DNA from 2 places in the Variovorax sp. HW608 genome. Region 2 is predicted to be linked to the other one. Evidence: riboswitches for the same ligand, from Rfam matches in the RefSeq annotation. Region 2 holds a riboswitch; the other holds the start of a gene.
The links. A riboswitch is a leader RNA that binds a small molecule or an ion and turns the genes downstream of it on or off. The one in region 2 is predicted to bind glycine.
Positions count from the first base shown of each region.

Region 1: linked by a shared signal. The riboswitch ahead of gcvT (glycine cleavage system aminomethyltransferase GcvT) and the one ahead of VAR608DRAFT_RS15170 (FAD-dependent oxidoreductase) in region 2 are both predicted to bind glycine.

Region 1 covers NZ_LT607803.1:6,693,502-6,702,240, reverse strand. Annotated here, with positions in the region: gene gcvP (aminomethyl-transferring glycine dehydrogenase) at 1-1,122, opposite strand, end outside; gene gcvH (glycine cleavage system protein GcvH) at 1,153-1,530, opposite strand; gene gcvT (glycine cleavage system aminomethyltransferase GcvT) at 1,574-2,737, opposite strand; glycine riboswitch at 2,789-2,909, opposite strand; glycine riboswitch at 2,928-3,015, opposite strand; gene VAR608DRAFT_RS31750 (hypothetical protein) at 3,057-3,608, opposite strand; gene VAR608DRAFT_RS31745 (ABC transporter permease/substrate-binding protein) at 3,682-5,214, opposite strand; gene VAR608DRAFT_RS31740 (alpha/beta fold hydrolase) at 5,344-6,132, shown strand; gene VAR608DRAFT_RS31735 (ROK family protein) at 6,160-7,263, shown strand; gene VAR608DRAFT_RS31730 (dienelactone hydrolase family protein) at 7,265-7,954, opposite strand; gene VAR608DRAFT_RS31725 (phospholipase D-like domain-containing protein) at 8,037-8,739, opposite strand, start outside.
Region 2 covers NZ_LT607803.1:3,240,402-3,249,140, forward strand. Annotated here, with positions in the region: gene VAR608DRAFT_RS15140 (double zinc ribbon domain-containing protein) at 1-244, opposite strand, end outside; gene VAR608DRAFT_RS15145 (hypothetical protein) at 241-456, opposite strand; gene VAR608DRAFT_RS15150 (phosphatase PAP2 family protein) at 558-1,193, opposite strand; gene VAR608DRAFT_RS15155 (MFS transporter) at 1,228-3,180, opposite strand; gene VAR608DRAFT_RS15160 (hypothetical protein) at 3,206-4,048, opposite strand; gene VAR608DRAFT_RS15165 (helix-turn-helix domain-containing protein) at 4,230-4,964, shown strand; glycine riboswitch at 5,110-5,217, shown strand; gene VAR608DRAFT_RS15170 (FAD-dependent oxidoreductase) at 5,299-6,540, shown strand; glycine riboswitch at 6,600-6,703, shown strand; glycine riboswitch at 6,704-6,810, shown strand; gene VAR608DRAFT_RS15175 (D-amino acid dehydrogenase) at 6,898-8,211, shown strand; gene VAR608DRAFT_RS15180 (FIST signal transduction protein) at 8,172-8,739, opposite strand, start outside.

The DNA.
Region 1 (8,739 bases), 3.5 Mb from region 2:
CACGCGCTGGGCGATGCGCTTGAGGCCTTCGGGGCCGTGATAGACGGCGTACATGCTCGCGATTACCGCCGGCAGCACCTGCGCGGTGCAGATGTTCGACGTGGCTTTCTCGCGGCGGATGTGCTGCTCGCGCGTCTGCAGCGCGAGCCGCAAGGCCGGCGCGCCATGCGTATCGATGCTGACGCCGACGATGCGGCCCGGCAGCGAGCGCTTGAAGTCGTCGCGACAGGCCAGGTAAGCCGCATGCGGGCCGCCGTTGCCCATCGGCATGCCCAAGCGCTGCGTGGTGCCGCAGACGATGTCGGCGTCCCATTCGCCCGGCGGCGTCAGCATCGTGAGCGCGAGCAGGTCGGCCGCGACGCAGAAGGCCGCGTCGAACTGATGCGCGTGGCCGGCAAGCGGCCGCAGGTCGTGCACATGGCCCGTGGTGGCCGGGTACTGCGCGAGCACGCCGAAGAATTCGCAGCTCGCCATCAGGTGCGGCAGCGTCTCGGACACCGTGCTCACGCGCACCTCGATGCCGAGCGGCGCGGCGCGCGTCTTGATGACTTCGATGGTCTGCGGATGGCAGTCGCCCGAGACCAGGAAGACGTTGCTCTTGCTCTTCACGCTGCGGCGCGCGAGCGTCATCGCCTCGGCCGCGGCGGTCGCTTCGTCGAGCATCGACGCGTTGGCGATCGCCATCCCGGTGAGGTCGCACACCATCGTCTGGAAGTTGACCAGCGCTTCCATCCGGCCCTGCGAGATCTCGGCCTGGTAGGGCGTGTAGGCGGTGTACCAGGCCGGGTTCTCCAGCACGTTGCGCAGGATCACGCCCGGCGTGTGCGTGCCGTAGTAGCCCTGGCCGATGTAGCTCTTCGCGACCTTGTTCTTCGCCGCGATGGCCTTGAGTTCGGCCAGTGCCTCCGCTTCGGTGATCGCGGCCGGCAGCCGCATCGGCCTGGCGCGCCGGATGGCCGGCGGCACGATGCCGTCGATCAGTTCGGCACGCGTGGCGGAACCGATGGCCGGCAGCATGCGCGCTTCGTCCTGGGCTTCGATCCCGATGTGGCGGGCGATGAATTCATCGGCGTTCTCGAGATCGCCGAGCGAGGGGGTGAGGGGAAGGACGGGCGTCGACATGTGGAGATCGGAAAAAAGGTGCGGAGCGGCTCAGGCTTCGGAGGAGAACTTCTCGTAGGCGGTTTCGTCGAGCAGCGCATCGAGCTCTGCCGGATCGCTCACACGTGCCTTGAAGAACCAGCCGCCTTCCATCGGCGCGCTGTTGGCCAGCGACGGATCGGCGCGCAGCGCTTCGTTGACTTCGGTGATTTCGCCGGCAACGGGCATGAACACGTCCGCCGCCGCCTTCACCGACTCGACCACACCGGCCACCTCGCCCTGGGCGAAGGACTGGCCCACCTCCGGCAGATCGACGAAGACCACGTCGCCGAGCGCATCCTGTGCGTGGACAGTGATGCCGACGGTGACGAGCGCCGCATCCGACTCGGTGCGGACCCACTCGTGATCCTTGGTGTACTTGGTGGTCATGAACAAAGCTCCTTGATGAAAAGACGGGTGAAGGCGTGGGGCTTCAGCCCCGGTAGTAGCGCGCGGGAACGAAAGGCATGGTGCTGACTTCCATCGGCACCGGCTTGCCCCGAACGATGGCCTGGATGCGGGTGCCCGGCTCGGCATAGGCGAGCGCGACGTAGCCCATGGCGATCGGCCGGTCGACCGTCGGACCGAGCAGGCCGCTCGTGACATGGCCGATGGCTGCGCCTTCGAAGGATTCGAGCAGCGTGCCGTCGCGCACCGGGATGCGCTCCAGTGCGACGAGGCCCACGCGCTTGCGCACGAGCGTGTGGTGGTCGAGATGGCCGGCCGTGCCGTTCGATGCGGTGAGCTGCGCGAGGATCTTCGCGGCGCCCGGGAAGCCGCCTTCGCGCGCGCCGCCCGTGCGGCGGACTTTCTGCATCGCCCAGCCGAGCGCGGCTTCGACCGGCGTGGTGGTCTCGTCGATGTCGTTGCCGTAGAGGCAGAGGCCGGCTTCGAGCCGCAGCGAATTGCGTGCGCCGAGACCGATGGGTTTGACTTCGGGCTGTGCGAGCAGCAGCCGCGCGAGCCGCTCGGCGTCGGCCGCGGCGACGGAGATCTCGAAGCCGTCCTCACCGGTGTAGCCGCTGCGCGTGGCGAAGGCCGCGATGCCGCCGATGCGCACCGCGCCGCCGGTCATGAAGACGAACTGCTCGATGCCGGGCGACAGCCGTGCGAGCGTGGATGCCGCCTGCGGCCCCTGCAGCGCGAGCAATGCGTGGTCGGGCATCGGAATGACCTGGCAGCGCTTGCCGATCTTCGCGCTGATGTGCGCGATGTCGGCCTGCTTGCAGGCGCCGTTGACCACCACGAACCACGAATCCTGGCCTTCGTTGAAGAACATCAGGTCGTCGAGGATGCCGCCGTCGTCGTTCAGCAGCAGGCCGTAGCGCTGCTTGCCCGGCGCGAGACCGGCCACGTCGACCGGCATCAGGGTCTCGAAGGCGGCCGCCGCGTCGGGGCCGACCAGCCGCAGCTGGCCCATGTGGGAAATGTCGAACAGGCCGGCGGCTTCGCGGGTGTGCTTGTGCTCGGCCATGAGGCCGCCCGGGTACTGCACGGGCATCGAATAGCCCGCGAAAGGCACCATGCGCGCGCCGAGCTCCACGTGCAGGGCGTGGAGCGGGGTCTTCAGAAGTTCGTCGGTCGATGCGGAAGCCAAGGCGTTCTCCAAAGGCAAAGGGGCAGTCCGGATCCATGACCGGAGCCATGGGCCACCCCTGCTGTCCGCTTTACCTGAGAGATTCACCCCACGATCGGGGTTTGCTCCTTCGGTGGACGATTCCGCCATTCCGTCGGTGCGGGGCGGGCCGTCTCTCTCCAGCAAGGAAACGCCCGGAAGAGGGCGCTTCGTCAGTCCTTTTGCCTGAGCGTTCGGGCCCCTTGCAACACGGGGACCTGCGCCTTCGGCGGCCCCGCCTGGCGGGGCTCTCTCCTGACCCGGCGAGTGTAAGGGATCGCCGGACCGGTCGCTCTCGAATTCAGTGAAGCTGCTGTGCCGGAAGCAGCTTGTCGATGCGCTCGCGAATCGACACCGCGCGCTCGGCGCCGGCGAGCTTTTCGACCTCCTCGAGCATGGCGGATGCGACGGTCAGCATGGTCTCGCGATCGCGCGATTCGCGCAGCATCTCGCGGAACTGCTCGGCCAGCACCGGGTCCCGCCGCACGAACATGCGTTCGCACAGGTCGAAGAGGAACATGCGCGTGGTGGCGAGCGAACGCTTGCCGTCGAAGGTGTCCGCAATGGCGGCGGACTCCGGCTCGGCCCCGGCCTTGATTTCGGCCATGGATTCGGACATGGATTCGGACATGGACGCCGGCGCGGGCTCGGCATCGCGGCGGCGCAGATAGCCTTCCTGCAGCAGATGCGAGACCACGCGCCCGGCTTCATCGCGGCCGCCGAAGAGTTCGCCGAAATCGGTGAGCGAGCGTTGTCCATCCGACATCAGCAGCAGCGCGCGCTCGCGCTGGCCCAGCGTTCGACGGCCGGGTTGGAGTTCCTGGCGAGCCTTGTCGGTCTTGATGAGAAACATGGGGACTGGCGGATTCGAAACAGAACGCAGCAGCATCGAGCCGCCGCGTGACAGCCTCGTGAAGCCCCGGGGCTCAGTCCCGCCGCCGCGTGATGTATTCGACGAATTCGAAGAACGCTTCGCTCAGCAGCGCCAGTGCCGCCGCCGGAATGGCGCCGGCGGCGAGCAGTTGCCGGTCGTTGAGCGCGAGGCCGGTCACGATCCGCTCGCCGAAGCCGCCCGCGCCGATGAAGGCGGCGATGGTCGCGGTGCCGATCGCGATGGTGGTCGCGGTCCGCACGCCGGCCAGGATGGTGGGCAGCGCCAGTGGCAGTTGCACCAGCCGCAGGCTTTGCCCGGCGCTCATGCCGAGCGCGGTGCCGGCCATGCGCAGCCCGGACGGGACTTCGGCCAGCCCGGTGACCGTGTTGCGCATGATCGGCAGCAGCGAATAGAGGGTGAGGGCGATCAGCGCGGGCAGGGTGCCGATCACGCCGACCAGCGAAATCAGGATCGCCAGCAGCGCGAGCGACGGAATGGTCTGCAAGAGGCCGGTGAGCCCGAGCACCACCGCGCGGGCGCGCAGATGCGGAAACACCAGGATGCCGAGCGGCACCGCGATCAGGATCGCGAGCCCGACCGAGAGCGCGACCAGCAGCAGGTGCTGGCGTGCGAGGCGGCCGAGGTCGGGGCCGAACAGCTTGGCGGTGAAGCCGCGCGCGGCCGCGTCCCCGGATGCCGCCGCGCCGGCGGGCGCCTGTGCCTTGCCTTGCGCGAGGAAATCGCGCCCGATGGCATCGAAGCCCACGCCGTTCAGTTCGGCGCGCGCATTCATCGCGATCATCGCGCGCTCGTCGATGCGGCCTTCGAGCTTCTGCAAGGCCGCCCACGCCGCGGGCCAGCGCCCGGGCAGGTCGAGCCGGTAGAGCACCACCGCGTCGTAGCGGGGGAAGTAGCGCCGGTCGTCCTCCAGCACGCGCAGGCCGAGACGGTCGATCTTGGCGTCGGTGGTGTAGATGTCCATCACGTCGATCTGCTTGGCGGCGATGGCGTCGTAGGCCAGGCCGTGGTCGAGGCCGGTCGGCGTCTGCTTGAAGCCATAGCGTTCGGCCAGCCCCTGCCAGCCGTCGGCGCGGCCGATGAACTCGTTCGACAGGCCCAGCTTCAGTTCGGGGTGGTTCGCCAGATCGCTGAGGCGGCGGATGGAAAGCCGGTCCGCGTCCGCCGCGCGCATCGCGAGCGCGTAGCCGTCGTTGAAGCCCAGCGGGATCGCCGCGCCCAGGCCGAGCGGGCGCAGCGCGGCGTTCATCTGCTCGAGCGTCATCGATCCGTTGCCCTTGAGGATCTCCAGCGCGATGGTCCCGGTGTATTCGGCATAGAGGTCGATGCCGCCGGAGTTCAGCGCCTCGTAGACGATGGCGGTATTGCCCAGCCCCTGCCGCACCACCGGCGGGGCCGGCAGCTGCGGCGCGGCGGTCTGCGCCAGGACCTCGGCGAGGATGTACGACTCGGTGAACCGCTTGGAGCCGACGCGCAGGGTGTCCTGCTGGGCGTGCGACGGTGCGGCGCCCCACAGGAAACCCAGGCAGGCGAGGGCGGTGAACCAGACGCGGCGCAGCGGCTTCATCGATCGAGTGTATCGGCCGGGGCGCCGGGCGCGCCAGTGGGCGTTCGTCGGAGTCCGAGGCCTTTTCCTACAGCGTGTCGTGCGCCGGGCCGATGCCGGCACTGGCCCGGCTGAACGCAAACTGAAGGAGTGCTCATCAATTACGTTCGCCACGGCGAAGGCAAGCCGTTGCTGCTCGTTCACGGGCTGGGCGGCAATTGGCGTTCGTGGCGAGCGATCCTGGGGCCGCTGGCCGCCGAGCGCAGCGTCACGGCGATCGATCTGCCGGGCTTCGGCAAGAGCCCGGCGTTGTCCGGCGAGGTGTCGATCCGCACGATGTCCGATGCCGTGGCGCAGTTCCTGCGGGAACACGAACTGGTCGGCACCGATGCGGTGGGCAACTCGGTGGGCGCGCGTCTCGTACTCGAACTGGCGCGGCGCGGCGGCCTGCTCGGGGCGGTCGTCGCGCTCGGCCCGGTGGGGTTCTGGGCCGGCTGGGAGCGCTATTCGTATGGCGCCTCGGTCTGTTTCTGGTGGCGCGTCGCGCAGCTCATGAATCAGCCGATGCCGGCGATCACCAGGCACGGCTGGTCGCGCAGCCTGGTCCTGAAGCAGCTCTCGGCGCAGCCGGCGCGTCTTTCGGCTTCGCAGGCGCTGGAGGAAATGCGCGGCCGCGCCGGCGCGGCGTCGTTCGGCGCCATGCTCGGGGGTCTCATGCGGGCCGCACCCGTCGAAGGCCTTGCTGCGGGGGGCCTGAAGAAGCGCCTCGTGATCGGCTGGGGGCGCTGCGACCGGATCTGTTTTCCGAGGCAGGCGCAGCGTGCCCTGCGGCTCTTCCCGGATGCGCACATCCACTGGTTCGAGCATTGCGGCCACTATCCGCACTGGGACGCGCCGGAGGAAACCACCCGGCTCATCCTGGCGACCACCGCCGAATGACGGGCGCAGCCGACGAGCGAGGACCGAATGGCAAGGCGCAGGCATCGCAGGCAGGACGAGGACCAGCCACCGCTCGCCGATGACGTGCACGGCGCACGCGAGCTGCCCTCGGTGGTGGTCGAGGGCTACAGCCTCCAGCTGCGCGACGGCGAGGGCTTCGTCGGCGACCAGGCCAGCCAGACCGCCTTCAGGGAACTGCTCGAACGCTGGCGCCGACGGCGCCGCAGGAAGGGCAATGACCCGCTCGGCGGGCAGCACTCCAGGGAGATGACGAAAGACGCCCTGGACCAGGTGCTCGGCAGGAAGGCCTCGGAGGCGGCCGACGTGGTCCACGGCGTCATCGAGGAATTCGCCGAAGAGCTGGCCTGGGTGATCGACCGCTTCATGCGCCATCCGTCGTGGAAGGGCGTGGAGCGCATCGTGATCGGTGGCGGCTTTCCTGAAAGCGACGTGGGCGAACGCGCGATCCTGCAGACGGCGGCCCTGCTCCCGGACATGCGGATCTCCGTGCAGCTGGGCCGCATCGGCCATGCGACCGACGACGGTGGCCTGCTCGGATGGGTGCACCTGGTGCCGCCGCCGCTGCTGAAAGGGCACGACGCGATCCTCGCGCTGGACATCGGCGGCACCAACGTGCGCAGCGGCATCGTCAAGACGCGCAGGCGGCGCGCGCGCGACCTGTCGAGGGCCAAGGTGATTCACCGCCAGAAATGGCGCCACGCCGACGAAGGGCCCAGCCGCAAGGTGCTGGTCGAGCGGCTGGTGGGAATGCTCGAAGAGCAGATGCGCTACTGCCGCCGGAAGGGCATCCGCCTCGCGCCCTTCATCGGCATCGGCTGCCCGGGGCTGATCCGCAAGGACGGATCGATCGCGCGCGGTGCCCAGAACCTGCCCGGCGACTGGGAGAGCGAGAACTTCCACCTGCCGAGCAGGCTGTGCAAGCGGATCCCGACGATCGGGGGCGAGCCGACCGTGGTGCTCATCCACAACGACGCGGTGGTGCAGGGCCTGAGCGAGCTTCCCTTCATGCGCGATGTGAAGCGCTGGGCCGTGCTGACCATCGGCACGGGGCTCGGCAACGCGAGCTACTGCAACAAGGCGCCGGAAAAGGCGCCGCAAGCGGCGCCCTGACTCAGCTCGCCAGTTCCTTGCCGAAGAAGCGCAGGGTGCGGTCCCAGGCGAGCTGGGCCCAGACGGCGTCGTATTGCGTGATCGGAATGCGTCCCGGCCCCTGTGCGGTTTCGTTGGCGAAGGCGTGGTGGGCCTGGTAGCGGTGGCCTTCGTAGCGCACACCCGCGCCGCGCAGTTTTTCTTCGAGCGCATCGACGCCGGCGATCGCGAAGGCCTGATCCTGCGTGGCCCAGTGCGCCATCAGCGGCGCCTTGATCTTCGAGGCATCGACGTATTCGAGCGGCGGGTAGCCGTACCAGACCACGCCGGCATCGGCTTCGGGCGCCATCGTGAGGCCGAGCAGCGTCAGCGCGCCGCCCATGCAGTAGCCGGTGACGCCCACCTTGCCGCCGCGCGCCTTCAGGTACTGGATCGCGCCGCGCACGTCCTGCGATGCGGCGTCGCCGAAGTTCAGGCCGCTCATCAGGTGATGCGCCTCCTCGGCTTCGACGGTGGACTTGCCGCGATAGAGATCGGGCACGAGCGCCGTGAAGCCCGCCTTGGCCAGGCGCTCCGCGACGCCGCGGATCTGGTCATTGAGGCCCCACCATTCCTGGATCACCACCACCGAGCCGAAGGCCTTGTCGGCCTCGGCCAGGTAGCCATTGACGCTGCCGCCGTCGGGGCGGTTGAACTGCACGAGTTTTCCCATGGAGCGCTCCTAGCTTGGTTGTCGGTTCGGGCGACGAGTATCGGCCAAGATGCCGCGCAAGTCACAGCGTGCCCGTCAAGGCTCAAAGCTGGAATGCGATGGTCAGCAGCAAGCCTTCGGCCACGTCGCGAATCAGCCCGGGCTGCCGCGCCCGGTAGGTCTCGCCGGCCGACGCGGCGGTCTCGATCCATTGCGCGAGCCAGTCGATCTGCTCGTGGCCGTAGAACACCACGGCCGCCTCGTGGTTGATGAGCAGGCTGCGCATGTCGAGGTTGATCGAGCCGCACAGCGCGAGGTCTTCGTCCACCACCACCGCCTTGGCATGCGCCATGAAGGGCAGCATGCGGAAGATCACGCCGGCGCGCGCGAGGTCGCGCATGGCACGGGCGCGCACGAAGTCGGCAAGCCGGTGGTTCGACCGCGCGGGGATGGCGATCGTGACTTGCACGCCGCGCCGCGCGGCAAGTCGCAGCGCGTCGCGCAGGCCGTCCCCGGGCACGAAGTAGGGCGTGATCGCGAGCACCCGGTGCTCGGCGCGGAAGCAGGCATCGATGAGCAGGGCCTGCGCGGTGTCCTCGGTCTGGTCCGGGCCGCTCGGCAGCAGTTGCGCGAGTTCGCCGTCCGCATGGATGTCGGCCGCGGCCATCTCGCGCGGCTGGTGGCTGCGAAGCGAGGACCAGTCGTGATCGAACTGCCGCGCCGCCGCCGCCGCGACGCTGCCGTGCAGGTCGAAGGAGAGATCCCGCCACGGCACCGGGTGGTCGTCGTTGCCGGTGAAGTATTCG
Region 2 (8,739 bases):
GATCCGCCTGCTCGCGCTCGCGCACGGCCTCCTGTTCGACACGCTCCGCGTTGCGCACCGTGTTGCGCAGCGGTTCGGCGGCGGCGCGGTCGATGAAATCATCCAGCTCGATCCGGTGCTCGACCCGCGGCAGGTCGCCGACGATGGTGCTGCCCAGTCCGATCAGGAAGCTCGCGAAAACCACCGCCACCAGCCAGAGGCCGCGGCGAAACCACTTTTCGGACAGACGCAGGGATTTGCTCATGGCGCTCCTTCAATGAAGTTCGCGGATTCTGGACCAGGGCTTGCGCACGGCCGGCCGGCGTGCGCGTTGAGCGGAAACAGGAACACGCCGGCCAGGATGACCGCGGCCGCCGCCAGGATCATCTGCATCGCGTTTCGGAGCAGGCGGCGCGAGCGCGAGACGCGGGCCCGGTATTCGCGCTCGTAGGGGCCGAAGTTCGTGGTGCGCTTCATGACAGGTTCTCGTAGGTGGGGATGCGCGGATGATGGTTCTCGCCTCGGCGTCGCGGCACAAACAAGCGAGCCGGTGGCGCCCTCCAGCGCCTTCGGTATCTCTATTCGATACCGCCCGGGGAACCGTTGCGCCGGGCCAGGAGGTCGGCGCGGGTGTAGACCCGGTCGGTCCCCGCGAGGCGCATGGCGATGACCTCGAGCGCATCCTGCGTCGGTGCCGCGCTACCCGGACGCTGCAGGAGCGCCGGCGTCGCGAGGCTCAGCACCACGAGCATCCAGCTGAGGCGCGGATGCGGCGAACGCTGCTGCCACCACAGGAACAGCCCGCTCACCGTCCCGCCGAGCACGAAGCCGGCCGCCACTTCCGAAGGGGAGTGCGCGTGGAGCACGAGGCGCGAGGCGCCGATCGCGGCCGCGAACGCCAGCCCGAGCGCGGACGCCGTGACGCGGACGCGGTGATCCTGCCGCGAAGTCACCAGCCAGCCGGCCACCGGCCAGATGCTGGCCGACAGTGCCGTGTGGCCGCTGAATCCGGTGAAGTCGATCGCCGCGATGCCGATGCCCCAGCCGAGGAACGCGAGCTTCGATGCCAGGATCATGCTGCAGCCGAGACCGAAGAGGACCACCCAGCGCCCTGCCGACTCGCGCGTCGCGGGGGGCAACCCGAGCCACGCGGTGATCCACAGGGACACGGGCAGGAGAAAGCCGCTGTCACCGAACCAGGTGATAGCGGCCAAAAGTGCTCGAGGGTGCAGCAGCATCAGGCGAAGCTCATGTTCCCATGAGTCCGCTCACGCGCCGCTGGAGCGCATCGGGCTGCACCTCGGCATACGGCATCGCGTCGCCGACGTTGAGTCCCACGCGGCTGAAATAGCCGCGCCTGAATGGCCGCACCATTGCGACGTTCTGCCCGTCGCGCACTTCGATGCGGCTGAAGAAGGAGCCCCACAGATTGGTCAGCGCCATGGGCACGACCGGCACCTCGATGCCTTCGGCGCGTGCGCCGTCGAGGATCTTCATCACGCCGCCCTTGAAGGGCTGCAACCGGCCGTCGCGCGTGATCGCGCCTTCGGGAAAGATCGCCAGCAGATCGCCTTCGCGCAGCACCTGCACGGCTTGCCTGAAGGCGTCCTCGTAGGAAGCCGGTTCTTCCTTTTGCGACGCGATCGGAATGGCCTTCGCCAGGCGGAACAGCCATCCGAGCACCGGCACCGCGAAGATGCGGTGGTCCATGATGAAGCGGATCGGACGCGGGCTCGCCGCCATCAGCAGCACCGCGTCGATGAAGCTCACGTGGTTGCAGACCAGCACCGCGGCGCCCTCGGAGGGGATGTGCTCGCCGCCCTTGACGCCGAAGCGGTAGACGAAGCGCGACAGCACCCAGGCCACGAAGCGCAGCAGGTATTCCGGCACCAGCATGAAGATGTAGAAGGCGACGACGGCGTTCGCGATGCCGGTGACGAGGAAGATCTGCGGGACCGTGAACCCGGCCTTCAGCAGCGCCCCGGCGATCACCGCACTGGCGATCATGAAGAGCGCATTGAGGATGTTGTTGGCCGCGATGATGCGCGCGCGGTGCGTCGGCTGGCTGCGCATCTGGATGAGCGCGTACATCGGTACGCTGTAGAGCCCCGCGAAGAGCGACAGCAGGCCGAGATCGGCCAGCACGCGCCAATGGGCGGACTGGTGCAGGAATGCGCCAAGCCCCAGATCGCCGAGCGCCGGCAGCGCGCGCGACGCGAAGTAGAGGTCGATCGCGAACACGCTCATGCCGATCGCGCCGAGCGGCACCAGCCCGATCTCGACCTGGCGGCGGCTCAGCGTCTCGCACAGCAGCGAACCGGTGCCGATGCCCACCGAGAACACCACCAGCAGCAGCGAGGCCACCTGCTCGTCGCCATGCAGCACCTCTTTCGCGAAGCTCGGGAACAGGCTCAGGAAGGTCGCGCCGAAGAACCACATCCACGAAATCCCGAGCAGCGAACGGAACACCACGATGTTGCCGTGCGCGAGCCTCAGGTTGCGCCAGGTTTCGCTGACCGGGTTCCAGTTGATCCTGAGCCCCGGATCGGTGGCCGGCGCGGCCGGAATCGCCTGCGCCACCGCGCGCCCCGCCAGCGCGAGCAGCACGCAGGCCAGCGCCACCGAGCTGTGGCCGATCTGCGGCATCGCGACCAGCAGGCCGCCGGCAAGCTGGCCGAGCAGGATGGCGACGAAGGTGCCCATCTCGACCATGCCGTTGCCGCCGGTGAGTTCGTGCGGATCGAGCATCTGCGGGAGGTAGGCGAACTTGACCGGTCCGAACAGCGTGGAATGCAGCCCCATCAGGAAGACGCAGGCCAGCAGCACGACGGCATCGGCATGCATGAAGCCCCAGGCGGCGATCAGCATGATCCCGATCTCGATGTTCTTGACGAAGCGGATCGTCTTCCGCTTGTCGAACTTGTCGGTGAGCTGTCCGGCGGTCGCCGAGAACAGCAGGTAGGGCAGGATGAAGAGCGCGCCGATCACCAGCCCCGCCATGGCCGGCGGCATCCAGCTCACCTGGAGCTGGTAGGTGACCATCACGGTGAAGGCGAACTTGAAGAGGTTGTCGTTCGCCGCGCCGGCGAACTGCGTCCAGAAGAACGGCGCGAAGCGCCGCTGCCCCAGCAGTTCGAACTGGTTGGCGTGCGCCGGCGCGTCGTGCACGGCGGAGGATGATGCGTTGGCGGTCGTTGTCATTCGCAATGCCTGGTTGGCGGCTTCCTCAAGCCGTCACGGTGACGGCGCCCGGATTGTGCCGCAGCGTCCGCCGTCCGATGGTCTGCAGCGCATGCAGCACGGGCAGTGCTGCGAGCGCCGCCGTCAGGTGCTTGAGGCTGTGGCCCGAGATCAGGTGCTGGGTCGCTTCGAAGATCGCGTGGTCCGCGAGCTCGAAGAGCTTCGCGAGCGCATAGAAGAAGACCACCCAGCCTAGCCGGAGTCCGACGGCGCCGCTGGTCGGCCGCGCAAACGACAGCAGCACGATCAGTGCCATGCCGCCGAACTGCACCAGCGCCCAGGGCAGCGCGTTGCCGGTCTCGTGGCACACCGCCGTGGCCAGCAATCCGCCGACCAGCGTGAACCATGCGGCCGGCCAGCCGGCGCGAGCGCTCACTCGCTCGCAGGTCGCGAATCCGATCAGGCCCGCGAAGGCCACGGCCATGCCGGCACGATCCGCGGCCAGCCGCACGCTGTCGGGCTGCAGGTGATAGAAGGCCGAGCCGAGCGCGGTCAGGACGAGGCCGGCGAAGAACATCCAGGCGCAATCGAGGGCGTTCACCGGCAGGTGCCATCCGGTCTGCTGCACCGCCGCCGCATCCAGCGCTTCCTCGTGCGCGCGATCCAGCCAGCGGAGCCAGCGCAAGCCCCAGATGCCGATCGCGGCGAAGGGCAGGTTGCTCAGCACGTCCATGGCGTTGGGGACCGGGCCCCACGCCTCTGCGTCCGCGAACGGCGCCCCGGCAAGGCCGGGGGCGGGAATGGCCGGCCCGACCACCGCGGCCAGCAGCAGCAGCGCGAACAGGGCCAGGAGGTAGCGTTCGCGATTCGACAGCAACGAGAGCGACATGGCGGACTCCAAGGGATGACTCGATGGGCGCAATCTAGGTTGCCAACCCCCTCCACGGCATCGAGAATCGATACGGAGCACTTATTCACCACCCCCGGTATCGCCCGGTAATACCTGGCGCCGCCCATGAGCCGCCGGCCCCAAGGCGAATACCGCAGCGCTGCTGCGCGGAGGTTACCCAATGAGCACCACCGCCGACCTGGTCGTCGCCCTCAAGAACGAACTCAAGAACGCCCGGATGACCTACGCGGATCTCGCCAAGTCGCTCGACATGGCCGAATCCAGCGTCAAGCGGATGCTCGCCAAGGGCGACATGCCGCTCACCCGGGTCGATGCGATCTGCCGGACGCTGAAGATCGACTTCGCCGAGCTCGCGCGGCGCGTGGCGGATTCGCAGCCGCTGCTCAAGGAACTCACGCTGGAGCAGGAAAAGGCCGTCATCGCGGACAAGAAGCTGCTCCTGATCGCGATCTGCGTGCTGAGCCAGTGGACGCTGGAGCAGATCGTGGCGGCCTATCGCATCAGCGAGGCCGAATGCATCGGCTACCTCGCGCAACTGGACCGGATCGGCATCATCGAGCTGCGCCCGCTCAACCGGTATCGCCTGAAGCTCGCCAAGACCTTCCGCTGGCGCCCGCACGGGCCGGTGATGGACTTCTTCCGCGAGAACGTGGTGCTCGACTATTACCGCGGCGGCTTCGACGGCCCCGCCGAGGGCCTGCTGCTGGTGCACGGGCAGATCAGCAAATCGCTCGCGCCGGCCTTTCTGGACCGGCTCCAGCGCGTCGCGCAGGACTTCGCGCAGCAGCACCAGACCGACCAGAAGCTGCCGCCGAAAGAGCGCGAGGGCTATACCCTGCTGCTCGGCATGCGCAACTGGGAGTTCGAGCTATTCACCCGGCTGCGGCGGGGCTGATCCCGGCCCGTCACAGACAGAAACCGGTTTCCTCGATAAGATTCAGCCCGCAGAAAAGCGGACGGCACCCGTCCCACCGTTGGCGCAACCTCCCATGAACGCTCAAGGTGAACCGCAGCGCGGTTCGTAGACTGCCCTCTATTGACCCATGCCGACTGGAGAGACGCCACACCGACGTGGCGCACCGAAGGAGCAAGTCCGCTGCATGCCGCAGCCGATGAATCTCTCAGGTAAAGAAGACAGAGGGAGCGGCAAAAACTGAACCCCCGGTCCCGACGCTCCGCACAGTGAGTGCTCGCCCCGGCCGTTCATGCCCTCCCAAAAGGAATCGGACATGCGCGTGGTTGTACTCGGCGCCGGCCTGCACGGCGTCACGACGGCCTATTACCTGCAGCAGCTCGGTCACGAGGTGATCGTCATCGATCGCCATGCGACGCCAGCGGCGAAGGCCCGGGGCCGGGTCCCTTCCGGCGAGCCCGCGGCATCGACCGATTCGGCTTCAGCCTCGATGCCGGCGCGGCCTGCCCCGGGACGCTGGTTGCGCCTTCGCACCGCCCTCCGCCGCCGCTTTGGAAGCCTGCTCGACCGCGCGGTGGTGCCGCCCAGGAGCAATCCGCTCGATCACCTGGTCCGTCTCGCGGTCTACAGCCGCCAGAGCGCCCATGCGCTGCGCGACGAGTCCGGCATGCCGCCGCGCCCGCGCTCGACCGGACAGATGACCCTCTACACCGATGCCGAGGTGTTCCGGGGGCGTATCGAACGGAACGCGCATTGGTCGGAACTGGGCTGCGAGGAGCGCCTGCTGTCGGCCGGCGAGGCCATCGACATGGAGCCTTCGCTGCAACTCATGGCCGACAGCCTCGCCGGCGCGACCTACTCGCCCGACGACCCGGCGCGTGATCCTGCGCAGTTCGCGGCGGGCATCGTCTTCCTTTGCCGCGCGGCCGGCGTGCGCTTCATGATGAAGCACACCGTGGTCTCGCTGAAGGAGCGCAACGGCCGCATCGACCACGTCGAGTTTCTGGATCCGCAGGGCGAGCCGGTGATCGTGCGCGCGCAGTCCTATGTGCTCGCGCTCGGCGCATCGAGCGTGCCGCATGCCGAGCACCTGGGCATCGACATGCCGCTGCGCTTCGTGCGCGAGTACGTGGTCACGCTGCCCGTCAAGGACCTCTCGATCGCGCCCCGCCTGTCGCTGCACGACCGCCAGGGCAGGCTGCGCATCCGGCGGCTGGAGAACGCGCATGGGCACCACCTGCGCATCACCTCCACCGTCCGCGTCAACGACGACGAGGAGAACGAGCCCGATTCGGACCGCTTCGCCGCGATCCTGCGCCGCGTCGAGACCCTGTTCCCGGGCGTGGGCGATGCGAGCCGCGCGTCGCTCGAAACCGCGATGCACGCGGTCACCAGCAACCGCTTGCCGATGATCGGCAAGACGCGGCTGCCGAACCTGTTCCTCAACACCGCGCCCGGCACCCCGAGCTGGACCAACGCGATCGGGGCAGGCAAGTCCATCGCGCGCATCGTGAGCGGGCTGCGCCCCGAACTCGACTTCGCCTTCCGCGGCCTATAGGGTGTCTTCGAAGGGTGAACACGCCCTTGTAGCCGTTCGGCGGCGAAGCCCCTACAATCGCCGCACTTGCAGGAGAGCGGGCCGCGAAAGCGGCTCCACCGAAGGCGCAAACTCCCATAAACGCTCAGGTCGGCTCGCCACGAGCCTGTACTGCAATCAACTGTCAGAGCCGTCTGGAGAGCCATCACGCCATGTGATGCACCGAAGGAGCAAGCCCTGTTGCGGGTGCAACGGGCGAATCTCTCAGGTACCGAGGACAGGGGGAGCGGCAACTTGGACGCAATCCGGTTGCTTTTCTTTTTTCACGGCACCGGTTTCCGTTTCGTCCAAGCGCTGCAACCTTTAAAGGGTTCTGAAATGCGCGTGATCGTTCTCGGCGCCGGCCTGCTCGGCGTGACCTCGGCTTATTACCTCCAGCAACTCGGCCACGAAGTGACCGTGATCGACCGACAGGCCACCCCGGCCGCCGAAACCAGCTTCGCCAACGGCGGCCAGATCTCGGTGAGCCATGCCGAGCCGTGGGCCAATCCCAGCGCACCGCTCAAGGTGTTGCAATGGCTCGGCAAGGAAGACGCGCCGCTGCTCTTTCGCCTGCGCGCCGACGTGCGGCAATGGCTCTGGGGATTGCAGTTCCTGCGCGAATGCACCCCGGCGCGCACCCGTCACAACATCGAGCAGATCGTGCGCCTGGGCACCTACAGCCGCGACACGCTGCAGCAATTGCGCCGCGACACCGGCATCGGCTACGAGCAGCGCACGCAAGGGATCCTGCACTTCTATACGAACCAGAAGGAATTCGACGGCGCGCTCGAGCCGGCCGAGCAGATGCGCGCCCTCGGTTGCGAGCGCCGCGTGATCTCCGCCGACGAGGCCGTTGCGATCGAACCCGCGCTGGCCCACATCCGTGCGCAGCTCGCCGGCGCCACCTACACCGCCGAGGACGAATCGGGCGACGCCAACCGCTTCGCCCGCGAACTCGTGAAGCTCGCCGAGGCGGCCGGCGTGCGCTTCCTCATGAGCCACACCGTGACCGCGTTGCGCGAAGCCGGCGGCCGCATCGACCACGTCGAAGCCACCGACAGCGAAGGCCGCTTCCAGCGCATCCGCGGCGACGCCTACGTGCTCGCGATGGGCTCGCTCAGCCCGCTCTACGCGGCGCCGCTGGGCATCCGGCTGCCGATCTATCCGGCCAAGGGCTACTCGGTGACGATGCCGGTGATCGATCCGTCGAAGGCGCACCAGGTGTCGCTGACCGACGATGAGTTCAAGCTCGTCTTCTCGCGCTACACCTCGGCCACCGGCGACCGCCTGCGCATCGCCGGCACGGCGGAGCTCAACGGCTACGACCGCGACCTCAACCGCGTGCGCTGTGAAGCGATCGTGCGGCGGGTGGAGCAGCTCTTCCCCGGCGCGGGCGATGCGTCGAAGGCGCAGTTCTGGACCGGCCTGCGCCCCGCTACGCCGAGCAACGTGCCGCTGATCGGCGCCACGAAGCTTGCGAACCTGTTCCTGAACACCGGCCACGGCACGCTCGGATGGACGCATGCCTGCGGCTCCGGCAAATCGATCGCGCGCATCGTGAGCGGGCTCGCGCCCGAGGTGGACTTCGCGTTCACCGGCCTCAGCAGGGCTCAGTCGTCGGCGGTGAAGACCGTCAGCACGCCGGTGTAGCCGTAGAGGTGGTGCCGCGCGATCTCGCCGGCGGCGAAGAAGCCGACCAGCGGCACGTCGCCGAGCGCATGGCGCACGATCTGCAGCTCCGCGTTCGGCGCCCCGAAGTGCGGGCCGCCGCGCCCCGAGCAGCTCACGTACACCGCCCCCGCGACGCGACGCGCCGGATGCGGTGCCGCGCCGGTTTCCGAGCCGGCGACTGCGCGCGCGGTGGCGAGCGTCTGCTCCTCGGGCTCCAGCTCCTCGCGGATCTCGGCGCAGACGCGCATGAGATCGGAACGCGCGGCCTGAGCGTTGCGCCGGCAGAAGGTCATGCGCATGCCGGGCTCGACGACGTCGGCGATCGCCACGCCGCGCCGCGTCGGATCGAGGCCGATGATGTGCCGCACCCGCACGTCGGAGCCGAGGTCGCGCGTGCGATGGACCCGATCGCTGCCGGCCTCGGCGAGGCCCACCAGCGTCGCGCGCACCGCGGCGATCGCCTCCTCGGGCTCGTCGAGCGAAACATGGAGATCGTCCAGCAGCACG